4 regions of the Vibrio pelagius genome follow, and region 2 is predicted to be linked to each of the others. Evidence: predicted binding sites of a transcription regulator. Region 2 holds the regulator's gene; each other region holds the start of a gene.

Region 1 (5,114 bases), 1.4 Mb from region 2:
TTCAAGATGACATGCCAACCATTCAAGACCGTTCGTTGAACGTTCAGGTATATCGCCAGCTTGGTGAGCGCGAAGTACGTAATGAGCTGGATGTTGCTTCAGTCGTCAATAATAAACTGCACATCATAGAGTGTAAGACCAAGGGTATGCGTGACGATGGTGATGACACTTTGTATAAGCTGGAATCGCTGCGCGACCTATTAGGCGGCCTTCAGGCTCGTGCTATGCTGGTCAGCTTCCGCCCACTGCGCCATAACGACATCACTCGTGCAGAGGATTTAGGACTTGCTTTGATTGGTCCTGATGAGTTGAAAGATCTTAAAACGCATCTAACATCTTGGTTTGCTGCTGCAGGCGGTCACGAAGACCTAGAGTACTAAGAAAATAAGCAAATAAGCAAATAAGCTGTCAAAGGCTCACGACTCACACACTAAAGGCGCATCATGCGCCTTTTTATTTGTCTTTATTTTCCCCAAACCTAATCGACAAATACAAAAAAGCTGCACCATTAAGTGCAGCTTTTGAGGTTTTAAATCAGGCTATCTAGGATGATAACTGAATTAAGCAGTATCGACGCGATTAAAGCATCTTACGCGCAGCTTCTACAACCACTTTGATTGAGCGAGCTTCTGTCTCTTTTAGCGTATCGTGATCTGGGATCTCTTTCTGTGTACGGTTGATAATAACGCCCGCTACACAACCTGCTTTCAGACCAGAACTTGCACACATAGTTAGCAGTGTTGCAGATTCCATTTCGAAGTTAAGAACGCCCATGTCTTGCCACTCTTGCATAGAACCTTGGAAACGCTTAACAACGCGACCAGAGAAAGTGTCGTAACGCTCTTGACCTGGGTAGAACGTGTCGCTTGATGCTGTAACACCAGTGTGAACCGTTGCGCCAGACTCTTCTACTGCCGCTTTCATCGCTGTTGCAATTTCGAAGTCAGCTACTGCTGGGAACTCCATTGGAGCGAAGTGTAGGCTTGCACCGTCCAGACGAACAGAACCCGTTGTTACAATCATGTCACCCACTTTGACGTGAGGTTGGATTGCACCAGTTGTACCAACACGTAGGAAAGTACGTACACCTAGTTGCGCTAGCTCTTCTACAGCGATAGATGTAGATGGACCACCAATACCAGTAGAACAAACAACCACAGGCTTTCCATCTAGCTCAGTGCGGTACAGCGTGTACTCACGGTGGCTTGCTAGAAATACTGGGTTTTCCATTTCGTCAGCAATTTTTTGTACACGTGCTGGATCACCTGGGATGATCGCGAGTGTCGCACCTTGAAGATCAGCTTCAGTAATACCTAAGTGGAAAACAGCTTGAGACATAGTTTGCTCCTTGTGGCTTATTGAGTGTTCATCACCCTTATCTAAGCGCATTATAAGTTTGTGGGGTACGTGTTTACTCTAACCAAGCTATTCACAAAATGAAGTGACAGACATCACACCTCTCCACGCAACATACAATCAATTTTCACAAAAAACAGATCTCAATCACACTTATACCGCAATCGTATAGCTTCGTTGCATAATAATGACCAAAAAAACGCCTCTAGTTCATAAAACGCAAATCAAACAACATGCGCTTAATAAACTAGAGGCGTTCTGTAACTAATGCGACGATCTCTTAGTCAGCTTTTGACTTGAATCTTAGTAGTCTTAAAGCATTGAGTGTCACAAGCGCAGTTGCACCACTATCAGCAAGTACAGCTACCCATAAACCAGTAATACCAAATAGGCTGGTCACTAAGAAGACACCTTTTAACCCCAACGCCAAAGCGACGTTCTGGCGAATATTTCTCATGGTGGCCTGTGACAGCTCAATCATAGCCGGCAGTTCAGTTAGACGATTGTGAGTCAGTGCCGAATCAGCGGTTTCTAAAGCGACGTCGGTGCCACCACCCATCGCAATACCAACATTTGCCGTTTTCATTGCTGGAGCATCATTAATACCATCGCCCACCATAGCAACATGTGAATGGCGAGTAAGCTCTTCAACGTAACTCACTTTATCCGCTGGCAACAGACTTGCTTTGTATTGCATGCCAACCACCGAGCTGATTGCCTCAGCACTGCGCGGGTTATCGCCCGTCAACATAATCGACTCAACGCCCAACTTGCTTAAACGTTCTACTGCAGCTTTGGCGTCACTGCGCAGTGTGTCTTGCCACGCGATTAAACCAATGACGGTTTGAGGACGCTCTACTGCCACGACCACCGTCTTGCCTTGCATCTCAAGCGAAGTAACCTGCTCTTGTACTGACGAATCAAGATCAAACGTCACTTTCGATGGTGAAAGCACTTGATATGTACGCCCATCGACATCACCTTCAACACCACTACCGATAAGGGCACGTTTGTTGTCAGATTCCGGGATATCAATCCCCTTCTCTTTAACTTTATTGACGAGAGATAGCGCTAGTGGATGGCTTGACCCCACTTCAATCGCACCGACCACACGCAATAACTGTTGCTCATTCCAACCTTGCAACGGTAACACGTCAGTAACTTGTGGCTTGCCCTCGGTCAGTGTGCCAGTTTTATCAAACGCAATGGTTTCAACCTTACCTAACTGCTCTAGCGCAGCACCGCCTTTAATCAAGGCACCACGTTTTGCTGCTGCAGCCAAGCCAGAAGTAATCGCTGCCGGCGTTGAGACAACCAACGCACAAGGGCATGCGATCAACAGCAACGCAAGACCACGATAAACCCAAGTTTCCCAAGGTTGAGCGAACAAACTCGGCGGAATCACAATGACCATCAAGGCCACAAACATCATTAGCGGCGTATACCAACGGCTAAATTTATCTAGGAATCGTTCTAAAGGTGCTTTGCGTGATTCTGCTTCTTCAATCAAATGAAGAATTCGGTCTATCGCATTCTCACCTTGTTTAGAAGTGATCGTGATACGAACAACCTTGTCGACCACAACCGCACCCGCCATGATGGTGTTGCCTTTGATGTGTTCGACAGGGACAGATTCACCAGTGAGTGCGCTCTCATCGAAGCTGGCGGCGTAAGTAATCAATTGACCATCTGCTGGCAGTCGAGCACCAGGAGAGACTTCAATAACATCACCAGGCTTAAGTTCCGTCACTGCAACTTCGACACGTTCACCATCGACAATTTGAGTCGCATTTTCAGGCACCAATGCCATCAATGCTTGTACACCACTGCGTGCACGGGATGAAGCAAAGGCCTCTAAACGCTCACCGATTAAGAACAACAATAGAACCATGGCTGCTTCTACTGTTTCCCCCAAATACAGGGCACCCAGAGCAGCAACACTCATCAAGGTTTCAATGGCAAAAGGAGTGCCTGAGCGGGCAAGCTTCACCGCTTGTTTTGCGACAGGGTAAAGTCCAAGCAAACAGGTGACAATGAACAATCGCTCACTTAAAACAGGGCTGACGTCTTTAATTAAGGCCGCGAATAACATCGCAGCGGCAATCGCAATGATCTGGAGATTTGGCTGAATGTATGATTGCCAGAAGGTCGCTGGCTGTTGCTTTTCCTTAACGCCAACTTCACTCAAACTGAAGCCCGTTTTTTGAACGGCGGTTTTAATGGTTTCTGTGAGTTCAACTTGATCGTATTTCACGACCAGTTTTTCCGTCGCAAACAGAACCTTGGCTTCAATCACACCAGGAATAGAAGAAACGGCTTTTTCTACCTTTCGTGCACAGGCTGGGCAGTCCATACCTGAAACGAGCCAGCTTTTAGTGAGCTTGCTTTTTAGTTCGACAACTGAGGACAGCCGGTCTTCTTCTCCACTGTCTGAACCGCAACAACTCTCGCCGCCAGCAGAGGGCTCAGAGGTTGCACAGCACGAAGATGGGCTGGTAGAAGCAGCTGTAATGCTAGTGATTTTAGGGCTACCGCAGCTTGAAGCTACAGGTTTGTTTTGAATCTCCGCTTTGGTTGAGCGGCACGCGGCATGTTTTGCACACATAATAAATTCTCCTTAATACTCGACTGCTGAAGGGGTTTCTAGTTGAGGTAAGCTAAAGTCCCCTCCAGTACACCTGAAGTATAAACCTTGGAGTCGCCTCCAAGGTCAAGGAGAAGTGAGTAGAAATAACTGTTTAGAACAAAAAAGTTATACTGGATGCTGGAAGCAATCATCTAAGTTTTTACCAATGGCTCTCAAAACATCAGTACGAGTGATGATGCCAACCAGTCTGTCATTGTCTATAACTGGGTACGCTTTAGGCTTGCCAACTTTCATCAAATCTGCCAGTTCAATAATTGAAAGATCAGGCGATACTGAAAGCACCTCTTTGTACATGCAATCGCCAACAGTGTGCGTGTCTTGGCAGAAGTAACTCACTTTGACCAGTTTTTCCAACAAGTCCTGTTCCGACAAGAAGCCTATCACTCTCTCATTTTCATCAATCACGGGACCGCCCATATGGTGACTGCGCATTACCTTGTCTAACGCGAGACTTAGCGGCATATCAGGAGTGAACGTCACAACCTGCAGCGTCATGTAATCTTTCACTTTAATCGAATTCATCGCTTTCTCCCTAAAATTTCTCAGCTAGGTCTTATATCGAACCTATACGTTAATTGTTGTCTAAAATCTTGATTTTACTAAATGGGTTTTAACAATTTTATTTATAGGCAAAACCTCATTTCTCAGAAATGTGAGGCGGTATAAGGGCTGAAGCATATAAAACGAGATGTAACAAACCGTTCGATAAGATTCAAAAAAACAGGATATCGACTTACGTTGCTTTGTGGAGTCATGTTCGAGAATCGATCGGCATCGAAAGGTGCGCCGATGAATGTGGCGTACAAAAGTGATAGAGCTTATTGACGGCGGATGCCCGAGTAGAATTTGAAAAAGCAGGCAAGTTCTCGTATCTTAGCCGACAAGACGCATGTCTAACCTACTTTGAACACATAACCTCGGCACATTATGGCTTCCAAACTGCTCACTTCGATCAAATCATTCTTCAACGAAGTCTTAGACTTTCAATCTCGTATATGGGTTATCCATATCGTGGAAGAAGCAATCACAGATCAATCTTTCGTCATCAATGAAGACGGCTTTAAAGAGCCTTTAGAGTGGATGAAAAAGCGCGGATATAGCGAGAATATGC
Region 2 (5,114 bases):
CGCTCAGAATCCCTGCTACTCAGTTATCGAGAGCTACGTAAACACCTCAAACCTCACGTGGTCGACTCACTGTATCGAGAAGCACTGCAGTTCGAACTTCAACTCGAAAAACAACAACAATCGGATCTGGTCGACTGTATCAATCGCCTTCCTCTGACATTAAACCCAGATAGACCACTAGTGCTGCAGTACTGTCGCTTGCTTTCTGCCGAGTCTCTATATGAGTTCTTTTCAGAACCACTGTCACCCGAAACGCATAGCGTAAATAATTAGATACTTATTTTTCAATACATTAGCTGCGTCAATTCTTGGTCAACACTCATCACTCACCACTTGCACACCGAGTCAAGATAGACCAAGCTCAAAGAGAAACACGAGTGATATCTCACCCCCAGAGAATGATGGAACCTCTACTATGACAATTTTTACCGCTGCGACTGGCCTATCTAACCCCCACCTTCAGACTTTGGTCCCTAGGTTTATTCGTAAACAGGCACTGTTCCACCCTCACTGGCAAACACTTGAAACTCCAGACCATGACTTTCTCGATTTAGCCTGGAGTGAAGATCCGAATAAAGAAGGGCTCGATAGCAAACCAATTTTCGTGCTCTTTCATGGCCTTGAAGGCAGTTTTGAGAGTCCCTACGCTAACGGTCTTATGAACGCCTTCGCCGAAGATGGATGGTTATCGGTAATGATGCATTTTCGTGGCTGCAGCGGTAAGCCCAACCGCCTAGCTCGTGCGTATCACTCCGGAGAAGTGGAAGATGCCCGCTTTTTCCTAAGAAACTTACATGCTCAGTTCCCTAATAATCCTAAGGTGGCGGTCGGAATCTCCCTAGGCGGTAACATGTTGGCCAACTACCTCGTTGAGTACGCGGATGATCCGCTACTCTCTGCAGCAACGATCGTATCAGCGCCATTTGATCTTGCCAGTTGCTCAAGTCGAATTGAACAAGGATTCTCTAAGGTCTACAAACAGTATTTGCTGAACTCACTTAAATCTAACGCGCTCAAGAAAGAGAACCTACTTGCAGAAAAGTTAGGCATCACCGCAAACACGATCAAGAAAATCGAGAAGTTGTATGAGTTCGACGATTTGATCACTGCGCCTCTGCATGGCTTTAAGAATGCACAAGATTACTACGCGCAATGTTCTGCACTACCAAAGCTTAATCGTATTAAGTTACCTACGCAGATCATTCACGCTAAAGACGATCCTTTCATGACCGATGATGTGATTCCGAAATTCATTCTGCCGGATAACATTGATTACCGACTGTTCCAGAAAGGTGGGCACGTTGGCTTCATTACCGGTAGCACCTTCAACCCTAAATTTTGGTTGGAAGAAGCACTGCCGGCCTACTATGAAAGTATTCAGGATTCGGCATAATAGCGCCACATTGAGGTCAACATTCAAACACTGAACCTCAGTAACCTTTAAACATATCCATGAACATAAAAGAGAGATGTATTTATGATCATTCCATGGCAAGAGATCGCCCCTGAAACTTTAGAAAACCTCATCAAGGAGTTCGTGCTCAGAGAAGGCACCGACTACGGTGATGTTGAGATCTCACTGCAATCCAAAATCGACCAAGTAAAACAGCAATTGCAATCTGGGGAAGCGAGTATTGTTTTTTCTGAACTGCACGAAACCGTCGATATCCAACTCACAAAACGCTTCTAGGCTGCCATAAAAAAATAGCCGTGTTATAGTGGAAAACGATTGCTAACAAGTAAGTTATTCTAACGACAAGGGTTGTCATGTCCGCTAAACATCCAATTATTGCGGTTACGGGTTCTTCAGGAGCCGGTACCACCACTACCTCAGAAGCCTTCCGAAAAATGTTCAATATGATGGACGTGAAGGCTGCTTGGGTTGAAGGGGATAGTTTTCACCGCTTCACTCGACCAGAGATGGACGTCGAGATCCGCAAAGCGCGTGAGCAAGGGAAACACATCAGCTACTTCGGTCCGCAAGCCAACGATTTCGGCGCATTAGAAGAGTTTTTCCGCAAATACGGTAACGAAGGTACAGGACAAGTTAGACGCTACCTACACACCTTTGACGAAGCAGTACCTTACAATCAAATGCCAGGCACTTTTACTCCTTGGCAAGAGATCCCAGAAAACTCTGATGTGATGTTTTACGAAGGCCTACATGGTGGGGTTGTCGATGGTGATGTCAATGTATCGCAACACGTTGACCTGCTGATTGGCATGGTGCCCATCGTTAACCTAGAGTGGATTCAAAAATTCGTCCGAGATACACGTGATCGCGGGCACTCACGTGAAGCGGTGATGGATTCCATTGTTCGTTCAATGGACGACTATCTCAACTACATCACTCCACAGTTTTCGCGTACCCATATCAATTTTCAGCGAGTACCGACTGTTGATACTTCCAACCCACTTAACGCAAAAGGCATCCCTAGTCTTGACGAAAGTTTCGTTGTTATTCGTCTGCGTGGTATCAAAAACGTCGACTTCCCGTACCTGCTCGCTATGATTGATGGCTCATTTATGTCTCGTCACAATACACTCGTTGTGCCTGGCGGGAAAATGAGCTTTGCTATGGAGCTCATTGTAAGACCAATCTTACAACAGCTCATTGAAACGGGAAAAATCGGCTAACGGAATGGCGTTCTGGTTGATTACTTTTCATACCGTGATCATGTGCACAATTTTGCGTAAAAAATCGTAGCTAGGTCACGATTAAAATCAAGAAATAGTGACTGAAAAAGGATACTATTCTTAACCGAAACACAAGATAGCTTGCAGCACAGAACAAGTGCTCTTATCCTAAGAAGTCAAATTCAGGCTTAGCTAAAATATGGAAAGCGGCAAGCATACCCTGCAGAGGAAGTGAGATATTATGGTTCTAGGTAAACCTCAAACCGATCCAACATTAGAGTGGTTCCTTTCACACTGTCATATTCATAAGTACCCTTCAAAGAGTACTCTGATTCACGCTGGTGAAAAGGCAGAGACCCTGTACTACATCGTGAAAGGTTCTGTGGCAGTTCTTATCAAAGACGAAGAAGGTAAGGAGATGATTCTTTCTTACCTAAACCAAGGCGACTTTATCGGCGAGCTTGGCCTATTCGAAGAAGACCAAGAGCGTACTGCATGGGTTCGTGCAAAATCTCCTTGTGAAGTTGCGGAGATTTCTTTCAAGAAATTCCGTCAACTTATCCAAGTGAACCCAGACATCCTGATGCGTCTTTCTGCTCAAATGGCAAGCCGTCTACAAGTTACCAGCCAAAAAGTTGGTGACTTAGCGTTCCTTGACGTTACTGGCCGTATTGCACAAACGCTACTAAACCTAGCGAAACAACCTGATGCGATGACTCACCCAGATGGCATGCAAATCAAGATCACTCGTCAAGAGATCGGTCAGATTGTTGGCTGTTCGCGCGAGACAGTAGGTCGTATCTTGAAGATGCTAGAAGAGCAAAACCTAATTTCTGCTCACGGTAAAACTATCGTTGTTTACGGTACGCGTTAATCTCGATTAACCGATAAAAATTCAAAAGCCACCAAATGCGAATTTGGTGGCTTTTTCTTTATTGAGATACGAGATACGAGATACGAAAAGAACTCACAGAGTCCTATGTGGAAACTGTCCCGAAGCGAAACGTACCGCATCTCTATGGCTAACGTATCTTTCTTTAACCGTTAGTGCTCTCAAAGATTTTGTCAGCCGATGCTGCAACAAAACCGGTGTAGAGATCGCCATTCGCCATTGGGTAGCGCTTAGCAAACTCATAGAAGCCACCAGGCACCAATTCAGTCCCCTCAGAGAACTCTACCTTCACTTTATCTGCCATTGTTGATGACTGCTCTAACAGCACCTCTGGAGAGCCTTTCACTTGGCCGCCAACACTGTTGATTGTAAAGCCAGACTCACTCAGGTGATCATTCACGGCTTGCACCTCAGAGAACGCATTTAACTGGTTCACACTCACGGTAAAGTGGTTAGCACCATAACCATGCGCGGCTAACCAAGACGCGTATTCGCTCTCTGTCGCCAGTTGTTTGTAATCTTGGAAATCCAAGTCCCACAGACGACCGCCATATAGGAAATCCTGCCCCTCTAGCTTGCTTGCATCCACTTGCGCAACCAACTTAGCCACGATCGCTTGTAGCTCTGCAGAACACTCTTCCACTTTCAGCTCACTAATGAACACTTTGGGTTGGGTTGGATCTGGGTGTTCAAAGTGCTTAGCCACGAGTTTCTTGCTTTCAAACAGGTAGTCACCACACGCTTTGTAACCAAGTGCTAAGAAAGGTTTAGCCAGCGTCTCGATCCCCAAAGGCGCAACATTAAACGTACGCAACGCGATGTGATCATTGATAAGGTCTTCCTCTTCTTTCAACAGCTGATGTACCTTCTCAGCAGATGGGCAGAGGCGTTCGATGTAGTCATCCCAGAGGGATTTGAACAGTAGATCGGGTGTCATGGTGACTCCTTGTCGGGTTCTAGCAAGCTCAAGCTAGAGAGTTGGATTAGAAAGAGTGTGGCTGCGAGACAAAGTCAGCAGCCATCAGCTTGTGACATACTTATTTTATTGTTATATCTCGCTAGGTCAGACGCCCAGCGAGTAATCCAAAGGAGGTCAAACTTCCCTACCTCCAATTGTGATTTTTGTTGTAGGTGGCCGTTGTTGCTACAGCTCGATACCAGGGCTGAAAGTCGCTGGAAGCTGCGTTTCACGGCCTTCCATCGATGCCATTGGGTATGCACAGTAATCCGCTGCGTAGTAAGCACTCGGGCGTAGGTTGCCTGAAGCACCTGGGCCACCAAATGGTGCGTCACCACTTGCGCCTGTTAGCTGACGGTTACGGTTAACAATACCTGCACGGATATGATCAACGAAGTACTCCCACTCAGAGTCGTCTGTTGATACAAGGCCTGCAGACAAACCAAAACGGGTGTCGTTCGCCAATTCAACCGCTTGCTCTAATGAGTTGTAACGAATCACTTGTAGTAGTGGGCCGAAGTACTCTTCGTCTGGCAGCTCTGCAATGTTAGTTGCATCGATGATGCCCGGAGTGACGAATGCAGCTTCACCAGCTTTCGCTTCTACTAGGCTTACGCCACCTAAAGA
Region 3 (5,114 bases), on a different replicon from region 2:
TTGCCATGACGGTAGAACTTTTCATCGCCTCCTGACATGGCGTATTTGTCTGCGTGAAGCGGGAACCAACCAACTGCTAGAAACGTCGCGTCGCCCTTAGCAATCGATGTGTATGCCACATTGTAGTCTACTTCTTTGGTGTCTTTGACGTCATACCCCAAAGCCTCAAGTGCTCGGTTCACAATCAAAGTTTGAAAGGTCTCTTCCGCAACAGTCGATTGAACGGGTTGAACAGAGACGCCCTCTCCTGGAAGTGTGCTCGCCGATACTGAGTAGGACAATGCAATACTTGATAACGCACTGATTGAAATTGCTTTCTTCCATGAATCGCTCATTTTAAATTCTCCTTAAGTAATGCTTTTGAAGGTTTAGATTGCTTGATTATTTTTGATACAAAGGCGATTGGCCCCGTTTGATACCAGCGCGTCTTGGTGTCTCCCACGTTTTGACCGAGCTCTTGAGTAATGCGATCCAATAAAATGGCGAGTACAACAATACCCAATCCACCCACGGCAGCTAAACCCATATCGAGCCTACCGATACCTCGCAGAACCATTTGTCCCAAACCGCCTACAGCAATCATTGACGCGATGACAACCATAGATAAAGACAACATTAAGGTCTGATTCACACCAGCCATGATGGTCGGTAGAGCAAGAGGCAATTGAATGCGGTAAAGCATTTGTTTGTCATTGGCACCAAAAGCATGCCCTGCTTCAATGAGCTCTTCTGGTACTTGTTGTATACCTAGAATGGTGAGTCTCACCACTGGCGGTAAGGCGAATATGATTGTCACAACGACACCCGGCACATTACCGATGCCAAACAACATGACTATTGGTACTAAATAGACAAAAGCAGGTGTTGTTTGCATGGCGTCAAGAATGGGACGAATAAACTTGGCGGCAGTATGACTACGCGCCAGCCAAATGCCGAGCGGGAGGCCGATTAACAAACAGAAAAACACCGATGTCATGACCAGAGAAAGTGTTGTCATGGCTTGCGACCATGCTCCAATCAAACCTATAAACGTCAACGATAGCAATGTCGCAACACCAAGACGTAAACTTGAAAACTGCCACGCAAGCAGAAACAAAATCATAATCATGAAAGGTGCTGGTGTAGATACCAACGCGGTTTCAAACGACGTTAAAATAAAATCGATTGGGACACGAATCGCTTGAAAAAGTGGTCGACCATGTTCAACCAACCAGTTGAGCCCTGATTCCACCCATGAGTCCAGTGGTAAAACTGATTCTTCAAAAGGGTTTAGAACATCGAAAGGCTTTTGCTCGACCGTTTCGCTGCTTAACCAATCCGCGGACGTGCTAGCTTGACTTGCCCCCCACGGATCGCTGCTCGCCGTTTCACTACTTTGTGACCACGGGTCATTTTGAGCTTGTTCTGATGACATGGTGCTACTCCTTATCCAAAGTTTGAAGCAATCTTGACTTACTGATCATCCCAAAGTACTTGCCTGAATCATCAACCACAGGGACTGGATAAGGGGCTTCTGCCACAGAGCCTAAAATGTCATTGATCGATTGTTCTGGATCGAGCGTGATTGTCGAATCCAGCTCAGCACTTGATAGGGAACGGTTTTCTTTGTATGCCAAACGGAGGGAGTCGAGTGAAACGATACCTGAGTAACGGTTACTCTTATCGACAATGATGCCGAACTCGCGGTCATTATCGGTCAGTAGTTGCAATGCGGAGGCGGGCCCATCATGTTCTGACTTCTTAAATACAGCTGCAGGTGTTTTCTTCGCGATGTCTTTGGCTGTCAAAGCACTCGAAATGTTTACCCCTTTGAAAAAAGCGGCAACATAGTCATTAGCTGGCTTATGAAGAATTTCATCCGGTGTACCCACCTGCACCACATCGCCGTCTTGCATAATGGCAATACGATCGCCAATACGCATCGCTTCGTCTAGGTCATGAGAAATGAATACGATCGTACGTTTATCTTCGTTTTGCAGGCGAATAAGCTCATCTTGCATTTCGGTTCGAATCAATGGATCGAGCGCAGAAAACGCTTCATCCATCAATAAAATATCAGGGTCGCAAGCCAACGCTCGCGCTAAACCGACTCGTTGTTTCATACCTCCAGATAATTCATCTGGAAAGGATTCGTTGTAAGCACTCAACCCAACGCTTTCGAGAGCTTGTGACGCGTAGGTTTGACGTGTTGCCAAGTCCATCCCCGCCAACTCCAACCCAAATGCGGCATTCTCTAACACCGTCATGTGTGGCATTAACGCGAAATTCTGAAACACCATGGAGATGTTGTTACGTCGAACAGCTCTGAGCTCTTCTGCGGAGATCGTGGCAATATCTCGCCCTCGAAACAGAACACTACCCTTTGTTGGCTCGATGAGACGGTTGAGCAGGCGGACTAGTGTCGACTTGCCTGAACCGGATAGTCCCATGATGACGAATATCTCACCTTCATTAATCGAAAGAGAGGCATCGTTGACACCTATCGTAAGTCCTGTTTTGGCGAACACTTGGTCTTTATCTGCGCCAGATTCCATCATAGAAAAAGCGCGTTCGGTGTCTTCTCCAAACACCTTATAGAGTCCCTTAACTTCCAGTATGGGAGCCATGAAAATAATCCTCCTTTGGATGCACATTTGCACTCATATTTTGTACTCTAAACAAAATTTGAACCTAATTCAAACAAATTGGCGTTGAGCCTTCTTGCAACTCAGCAACTGTTTTAGATTCTCGATTTATAACCCAAGCCACAAAAAGACATTAAAATATTGATATTGAACAAAAAAAACAAACAACCTTCAGAATAAACGCCTATCAAAAGTAAAACATAGCAATATGGGTTTTCATTTTCAGTATCTAACTCAACTCAGTTACGCCATATTTAAATATTACTGAACTAAACATTAGACATCAAACAAAAATCAACCCCAACGAACCCACCAAAGTGTGACTTAAATCACAAATAAACAGCTAAACCCGCGCATTACTTGCTTTTTACAGCGATTTACGTGTGATAATAGATTTAGAAATTAATTAGAACTCAAAGTAAATGCATATCCCTATGATCGTATCAGCACCTTGGGTGGCTTACCCAGAAATCGAAGAGCAGCGCCTTGCTCACAGTTCGTTTAACGAACCCAAAGCAGAAGATGGCGACGAGATTTTCAATTTAATCGCCCAGTGCCCTCCGCTCGACACGAACTCCTCCTACTGTAACTTTTTACAGTCAACACACTTTAGCCAAACCTGTGTGCTTGCTCGCTGTGACAATGAGGTGTCAGGTTTTGTTTCGGCGTACATCAAGCCCGACGATCCAACGACACTGTTCATTTGGCAGGTTGCAGTTTCTCCCAATCACCGTGGTAAAGGCTTGGCCTATCAGATGATTAAGTCACTGCTCACAAGGGAAGTTTTAAGAAGCATAGAAGCGGTTGAAACAACGATTACTCAAGATAACAGCGCATCTTGGGCGCTGTTTAAAAAAATTGATCAAGAAAATGATCAGAAGGGGCGTGTTTCGACCTTTCTTGACCACGCAACACATTTTAAGGGAAAGCACGATACTGAGTATTTGTATCGCATCCCACTAAAACCCACTCAAACCAAAGGATAGATAAACGGTTTAATCATGGACATTTTTGACAAACAAGAATCACAAGTACGTTCTTACTGTAATAGCTTCCCAGTCATATTTACTAAAGCAAAAGGGTGTTGGCTAGAAACAGAATCAGGAGAAAAATACTTAGACTTTCTTGCTGGTGCTGGGTCACTCAACTACGGCCACAACAACCCGATTTTTAAAGAAGCGTTGCTTAACTACATTGAGAGTGACGGTATTACACATGGGTTGGACATGCACTCGAGCGCGAAAGCAGATTTCTTGAAGGCACTGTACAAGCATATCCTTCAACCACGAGGCTTGAGCTACAAGGTCCAATTCACTGGCCCTACAGGGACGAACGCTGTAGAAGCCGCACTCAAACTCGCGAGAAAAGCCAAAGGGCGTAGCTCTATCGTCGCCTTTACCAATGGTTTTCACGGCTGCACCGCAGGCGCTCTCGCTGCCACAGGTAACCAGCACCACCGCCAAGGCGCGGGGACCAGTTTAAACGATGTGACTCGCATTCCATTTGAAGGGTATGCCGACGTTGATGGATTGAAATTATTCGAAACCATGTTGAATGACAACTCTGCAGGCATGGACAAACCTGCTGCCGTCCTTATTGAAACGGTGCAAGGTGAAGGTGGTTTGAATGCAGCTTCTGATGCTTGGTTAAAGCGATTGAGTAACATCTGTTCGAAGCACGACATCCTACTGATTGTGGATGATATTCAAGCGGGTTGCGGGCGCACAGGCACCTTCTTCAGCTTCGAATCTGCGGGCATCAAACCAGATATGGTAACACTATCAAAATCCATTGGCGGTTATGGCTCTCCGATGGCGCTTGTTCTGATGAAACCAGAGCTTGATATTTGGAATCCGGGTGAACACAACGGCACATTCCGCGGTAACAATCACGCATTTGTGACGGCGACAAAGGCAATTGAGGCGTATTGGACCGACAGCGCCCCTTTCGAGGAGCACATCTCAAACTGTTCAGCACTGGTTTCTGAAGTGATCCAGTCTACGCTGCTCCAATACCCGGATAAGTTCGTCGCTCGCAAAGGTCGCGGAATGATGATGGGGATTGAGTGTCATAGTGGTGAGTTGGCAAGCGATATCGTCAAGCACTGCTTTGACAATGGCTTAGTCATTGAAACCGCGGGACCAAACGATGAAGTGGTCAAATTTTTTGCTCCACTAACGATCACCGAGTCTGAGCTACAACAAGGCCTAGATATCTTTAAAAATGCCGTTGAATCTATCATCGAGCAACAATTTAAAAAAGCGTCGTAACTGGGAGAAACAAGATGATTGTACGTACATTAGAAGAGTGCCGTGACAGCGAGCGTAGGGTTGCTTCTGAAACATGGGAAAGTGTTCGCATGTTATTGAAAGATGACAAAATGGGCTTTTCCTTTCATATCACTACCATTTTTGAAAACACAGAAACGCACATCCACTATCAAAATCATCTAGAGTCCGTCTATTGCATGAGTGGTGAGGGCGAAATTGA
Region 4 (5,114 bases), 330 kb from region 2:
TCATCAAAGGTCTAGATAACCCGGAACTGGATGCAGAAGTTGGCGCAGATCTAGCGGAAAGTGTTCGTGAAGAGCTTGAACTTGTCATGGGCGCGTGCCCTGAGTTTGACCATGACCTATTCCTAGCGGGCGAACTAACACCGGTTTTCTTTGGTACTGCATTGGGTAACTTTGGTGTGGACCACATGCTAGATGGCCTGACGGAATGGGCGCCAATGCCGAAAACTCGTCAAGCAGTTGAGCGTGATGTTGAAGCGACAGAAGAGAAGTTCTCTGGCTTCGTATTTAAGATCCAAGCAAACATGGATCCAAAACACCGTGACCGTATCGCATTCATGCGTATCGTATCGGGTACTTACTCTCAAGGTATGAAGATGAACCATGTTCGTACTGGTAAGAATGTAAGTATCTCTGATGCGGTAACTTTCATGGCGGGCGACCGTGCACGTGCTGAGAAAGCATACGCGGGTGACATCATTGGTCTGCATAACCACGGTACAATCCAGATTGGTGATACCTTCACTCAAGGTGAGTCACTGAAGTTCTCTGGTATTCCTAACTTTGCACCAGAACTGTTCCGTCGTATTCGTCTGCGCGATCCACTAAAACAGAAGCAGCTACTTAAAGGTCTAGTTCAACTTTCTGAAGAGGGTGCGGTTCAGGTATTCCGTCCACTACAGAACAACGATCTGATTGTAGGTGCGGTTGGTGTGCTTCAGTTTGATGTGGTTGTAGCTCGTCTGAAAGCGGAATACAACGTTGAAGCGATCTACGAGAGCGTGAACGTTGCGACAGCACGTTGGGTTGAGTGTGGTGATGCGAAGAAGTTCGAAGAGTTCAAGCGTAAGAACCAGACTAACCTAGCGTTGGATGGTGGCGATAACCTAACTTACATCGCACCAACTATGGTTAACTTGAACCTAGCATCAGAGCGTTTCCCTGATGTTGAGTTCCGTGCAACTCGCGAGCACTAATCTATTGATGACGGTGCCAACTCACTGAGCTGGTGCTAGTCGAAGTGATTAAAAACGTCTATTGTTCTGCAATAGGCGTTTTTTTATGTTGGCCTTAAGGAGAATGGATGTTTCAAGTCATTAAACGATGGATTAAGCAGTACGATAAATGGTGTAAAGAGTTAGGGTTAACTCCAGAAAATAAGCGCAGCTGCACCCCTTATCGTAGCGATCCTCAACCTGAACCCAAAGATAAGCCGTAATGTCGATACCGCTATTCGATACCCACTGTCATCTAGACTTCGACGTCTTTTCACTTGGTGAACAAGACAGTTCTACGGCTGCTCTAGATTATCTCTCAACCGCTCGAGAGAGAGGTGTTGAGAAGGTTGTTGTACCGTCAATTGGTCAAACCAACTGGGAAAAGCTCGATCGACTGAGCTTGGAACACGCCAACCTTTACTATGCGTTGGGTTTTCATCCTTACTTTCTAGCGACAGTGAATGAGAGCGAATTTGCTCAACTTGAACAGCACTTAAGTGGCGCTTCTGAACGGTGTGTTGCGATCGGGGAGTGCGGCTTAGACTTCTTTGCGGATGTGGGTATCGAGAAGCAAGAGCGCTTTTTGATTCATCAGATACAGCTCGCGACCGCTTTTGAACTGCCTCTGATTATCCACGAACGGAAATCACATAACCGCCTTATTCAGCTTATTAAGCAGCAAAAATTCACCAATGGTGGAGTGATTCATGGTTTTTCGGGCAGCGAACAGCAAGCTTTAGAGTGGATTCGCTTAGGATTCTATATTGGTGTCGGTGGAACGATAACTTACCCAAGAGCGCAGAAAACGCGCACCACAGTTGCTCGTCTTCCTCTTGAATGGGTTGTTTTAGAGACAGATGCACCGGATATGCCGATCAGTGGTCAGCAAGGAAACATTAATCATTCCAAATATTTAGTTACGATATTAAATGAACTTGTTTCGCTTAGAAAAGAGCCAAAGCAATCGATTGCAACTCAAATTTGGCAAAATAGCCATCGGCTATTCGGTATATGTGAATAAAATCTAAAGTTTTTGTTTATCGTTTGCGTGTTTTACAACTGTATCGTGACTTGGCTCACAGATGTAAATGAATGATACATGAATCTTATACCAAAGTGTGAGGACGGCATTACTTTATTAGTGGTCGCATGAGTATAATTGCCTCCGCTTTATAGCCCCATTTTGTAACACGCCAATAAATAACCAATAAGGAAGTCATAAACTATGAGCCTGTTTATGAGCCTAGTCGGTATGGTAGTACTGATTGCAATCGCAGTATTACTGTCTGACAACCGCAAAGCTATTAACTTTAGAACGGTGGGTGGCGCATTCGCTATCCAATTCGCACTTGGTGCATTCGTACTTTACATCCCTTGGGGTCGTGATCTTCTTGCAGGTTTCTCTGCAGGTGTAGCAAACGTGATCGACTACGGTAAAGACGGTACTGGTTTCCTATTCGGCAGCCTAGTTAACTTCTCAGTTGACGGTATCGGTTTCATCTTTGCATTCCAAGTACTACCAACTCTAATCTTCTTCTCTGCACTTATCTCTGTACTTTACTACATTGGTGTAATGCAATGGGTTATCAAGATTCTTGGTGGTGGCCTACAGAAAGCTCTTGGCACATCTCGTGCGGAGTCTATGTCTGCTGCAGCAAACATCTTCGTTGGTCAAACTGAAGCTCCTCTAGTTGTACGTCCTTTCGTACCAAAAATGACTCAGTCTGAACTATTCGCTGTAATGTGTGGTGGTCTAGCTTCTGTTGCTGGTGGTGTACTAGCAGGTTACGCTTCTATGGGTGTACCTCTAGAGTACCTAGTTGCTGCATCATTCATGGCAGCACCAGGTGGTCTACTATTCGCTAAGATCATCAAGCCAGAGACTGATACACCTGCTGATGACATCGCTGACGAAATGGACGGTGGCGACGACAAGCCAGCTAACGTAATCGACGCAGCCGCTGGTGGTGCATCTGTTGGTCTTCAACTTGCTCTAAACGTTGGTGCAATGCTACTAGCGTTCATCGGTCTAATCGCTCTAATCAACGGTATCCTAGGTGGTATCGGTGGTTGGATTGGTTTTGAAGGCCTAACTCTTGAGTGGATTCTTGGTAAACTATTCTCTCCACTAGCATTCATTATTGGTGTGCCATGGGCTGAAGCAGATATCGCTGGTTCATTCATCGGTCAGAAGATCGTAGTTAACGAATTCGTTGCATACCTAAACTTCGTACCTTTCGTTGGTGAAAACGCGCAAATCGTTGAAGCAACGGGTCAAGTAATGTCTGTTAAGACTCAAGCAATTATCTCGTTCGCACTATGTGGTTTCGCAAACCTTTCTTCTATCGCGATTCTACTAGGTGGTCTAGGTGGTCTAGCTCCAAACCGTCGTCACGACATCGCTCGTATGGGTGTTAAAGCGGTTATTGCTGGTACTCTATCTAACCTGATGGCAGCGACAATTGCTGGCTTCTTCTTATCTTTCTAATTAAGTAGATTAGATTATATAGACGCCACTTTAATATCGCCCCGTAGCAAGAGATTGCTGCGGGGCTTTTTTGTTTTAGGAACCGGATTATTGAACGACAAACGCAGGAAGTGTTGATACACAGGATGTGTTATTCACAACGATTGCTGTCATCAATAACTCGGAAACTGAATTATTTTGAGATACAAACCGTTTGCGTTCTAAGGAGCACTACAAATTATCGAAGGATACCTATAATGTATAAGCTATAGAGATAGGATTTCTCTTTTTGGCAAGAAAATGACCGCTTGTTCAACAGCAATCGCGATTCTTCTGGGATTAAGCCAAACATAGCGATACGCTATAGATGTTAGACACAACAAGGTAACTTTGTTGTGCCATAGACCAAACTGGTACTGTGCGGTGACAAGGATAGCAATTGACGGCGTAAGGCCAACAAGTCTTCAGGGAACCAAGTCCGTTCATTGGTGACTACAGAGCATTACTAAAATATCCATCTATACTGGATGGAGGGCAAAGTAGTTAACTATTTGAATATATTGATCGGAGATAGAAATGAGCGATTTAAAAGCAGCAGCTCTACGTGCACTTAAACTTATGGACCTAACTACGCTAAATGACGACGACACAACGGAAAAAGTTGTAGCGCTTTGTCACGACGCGAAGACTGCAGTGGGCAACACAGCTGCAATCTGTATTTACCCTCGCTTTATCCCAGCTGCTAAGAAGGCACTGCGTGAGCAAGGTACTCCAGAAGTACGTATTGCGACTGTAACTAACTTCCCTCATGGTAACGATGACATCGAAATCGCAGTGGCTGAAACTAAAGCAGCAGTCGCTTACGGTGCAGACGAAGTAGACGTAGTATTCCCATACCGCGCTCTAATCGCTGGCAACGAAGAGGTTGGTTTCGAGCTAGTTAAACAGTGTAAAGAAGCATGTGGCGACATCACACTGAAAGTAATCATCGAAACTGGTGAGCTTAAAGAAGAAGCTCTAATCAAGAAAGCATCTGAAATTTGTATCAAAGCAGGCGCTGACTTCATTAAAACTTCAACAGGTAAAGTGCCAGTAAACGCGACTCCAGAGTACGCGCGCATGATGCTTGAAGTGATCCGTGACATGGGCGTAGCTAAGACGGTTGGTTTCAAACCAGCAGGTGGTGTTCGTACTGCTGAAGATGCAGCACAATACCTAGCAATGGCTGATGACATCCTAGGCGCAGATTGGGCTGACAACATGCACTACCGTTTTGGTGCATCAAGTCTACTGACTAACCTACTAAACACATTAGAAGTAACAGACGAGACAGCTGATCCAGCAGCTTACTAATTCTTAAATTGTCTGTTTGATGGAGCGGTGATTTTTCCGCTCCATATTACCTCTTTACCTTACATACCATACTCATCATGAGTGTTGGGAGGAATCTAATGTCTGAAGTATCGAATACCAAAACTCCAACTTTTCTACCTCAAGAAATTATTCGCAGAAAACGTGACGGCGAAGTGCTAACTGCAGAAGAGATCAACTTCTTCATTCAGGGCGTTGCTAAGAACACGGTTTCTGAAGGCCAAATCGCGGCATTTGCAATGGCGATCTTCTTCAACGAAATGACAATGCCAGAACGCATT

The links. Region 2 encodes CRP, which controls carbon source genes, mostly activating them, when cyclic AMP is high. Its sites were predicted from a motif close to TGTGANNNNNNTCACA; they were not measured.
Region 1: the regulator CRP is predicted to act here: its motif matches at 1,441-1,456, upstream of udp (uridine phosphorylase).
Region 3: the regulator CRP is predicted to act here: its motif matches at 2,943-2,958, upstream of ectA (diaminobutyrate acetyltransferase).
Region 4: the regulator CRP is predicted to act here: its motif matches at 2,061-2,076, upstream of vsple_RS11090 (NupC/NupG family nucleoside CNT transporter).

What each region holds. Positions count from the first base shown of each region.
Region 1 is NZ_AP025503.1:1,091,574-1,096,687, reverse strand. It holds gene vsple_RS04985 (DUF1887 family protein) at 1-380, shown strand, start outside; gene udp (uridine phosphorylase) at 580-1,338, opposite strand; gene vsple_RS04975 (zinc/cadmium/mercury/lead-transporting ATPase) at 1,637-3,961, opposite strand; gene vsple_RS04970 (CBS domain-containing protein) at 4,109-4,525, opposite strand; gene vsple_RS04965 (hypothetical protein) at 4,931-5,114, shown strand, end outside.
Region 2 is NZ_AP025503.1:2,871,202-2,876,315, forward strand. It holds gene vsple_RS12790 (TIGR02444 family protein) at 1-273, shown strand, start outside; gene vsple_RS12795 (hydrolase) at 416-1,393, shown strand; gene vsple_RS12800 (YheU family protein) at 1,478-1,690, shown strand; gene vsple_RS12805 (phosphoribulokinase) at 1,768-2,637, shown strand; gene crp (cAMP-activated global transcriptional regulator CRP) at 2,879-3,511, shown strand; gene vsple_RS12815 (DUF1338 domain-containing protein) at 3,675-4,466, opposite strand; gene astD (succinylglutamate-semialdehyde dehydrogenase) at 4,674-5,114, opposite strand, start outside.
Region 3 is NZ_AP025505.1:225,692-230,805, forward strand. It holds gene proX (glycine betaine/L-proline ABC transporter substrate-binding protein ProX) at 1-335, opposite strand, end outside; gene proW (glycine betaine/L-proline ABC transporter permease ProW) at 332-1,414, opposite strand; gene proV (glycine betaine/L-proline ABC transporter ATP-binding protein ProV) at 1,419-2,606, opposite strand; gene ectA (diaminobutyrate acetyltransferase) at 3,059-3,610, shown strand; gene ectB (diaminobutyrate--2-oxoglutarate transaminase) at 3,626-4,894, shown strand; gene vsple_RS21180 (ectoine synthase) at 4,909-5,114, shown strand, end outside.
Region 4 is NZ_AP025503.1:2,540,209-2,545,322, reverse strand. It holds gene prfC (peptide chain release factor 3) at 1-974, shown strand, start outside; partial or broken gene vsple_RS11100 (DUF5363 family protein) at 1,082-1,277, shown strand; gene vsple_RS11095 (TatD family hydrolase) at 1,216-2,016, shown strand; gene vsple_RS11090 (NupC/NupG family nucleoside CNT transporter) at 2,221-3,483, shown strand; gene deoC (deoxyribose-phosphate aldolase) at 4,039-4,815, shown strand; gene deoA (thymidine phosphorylase) at 4,914-5,114, shown strand, end outside.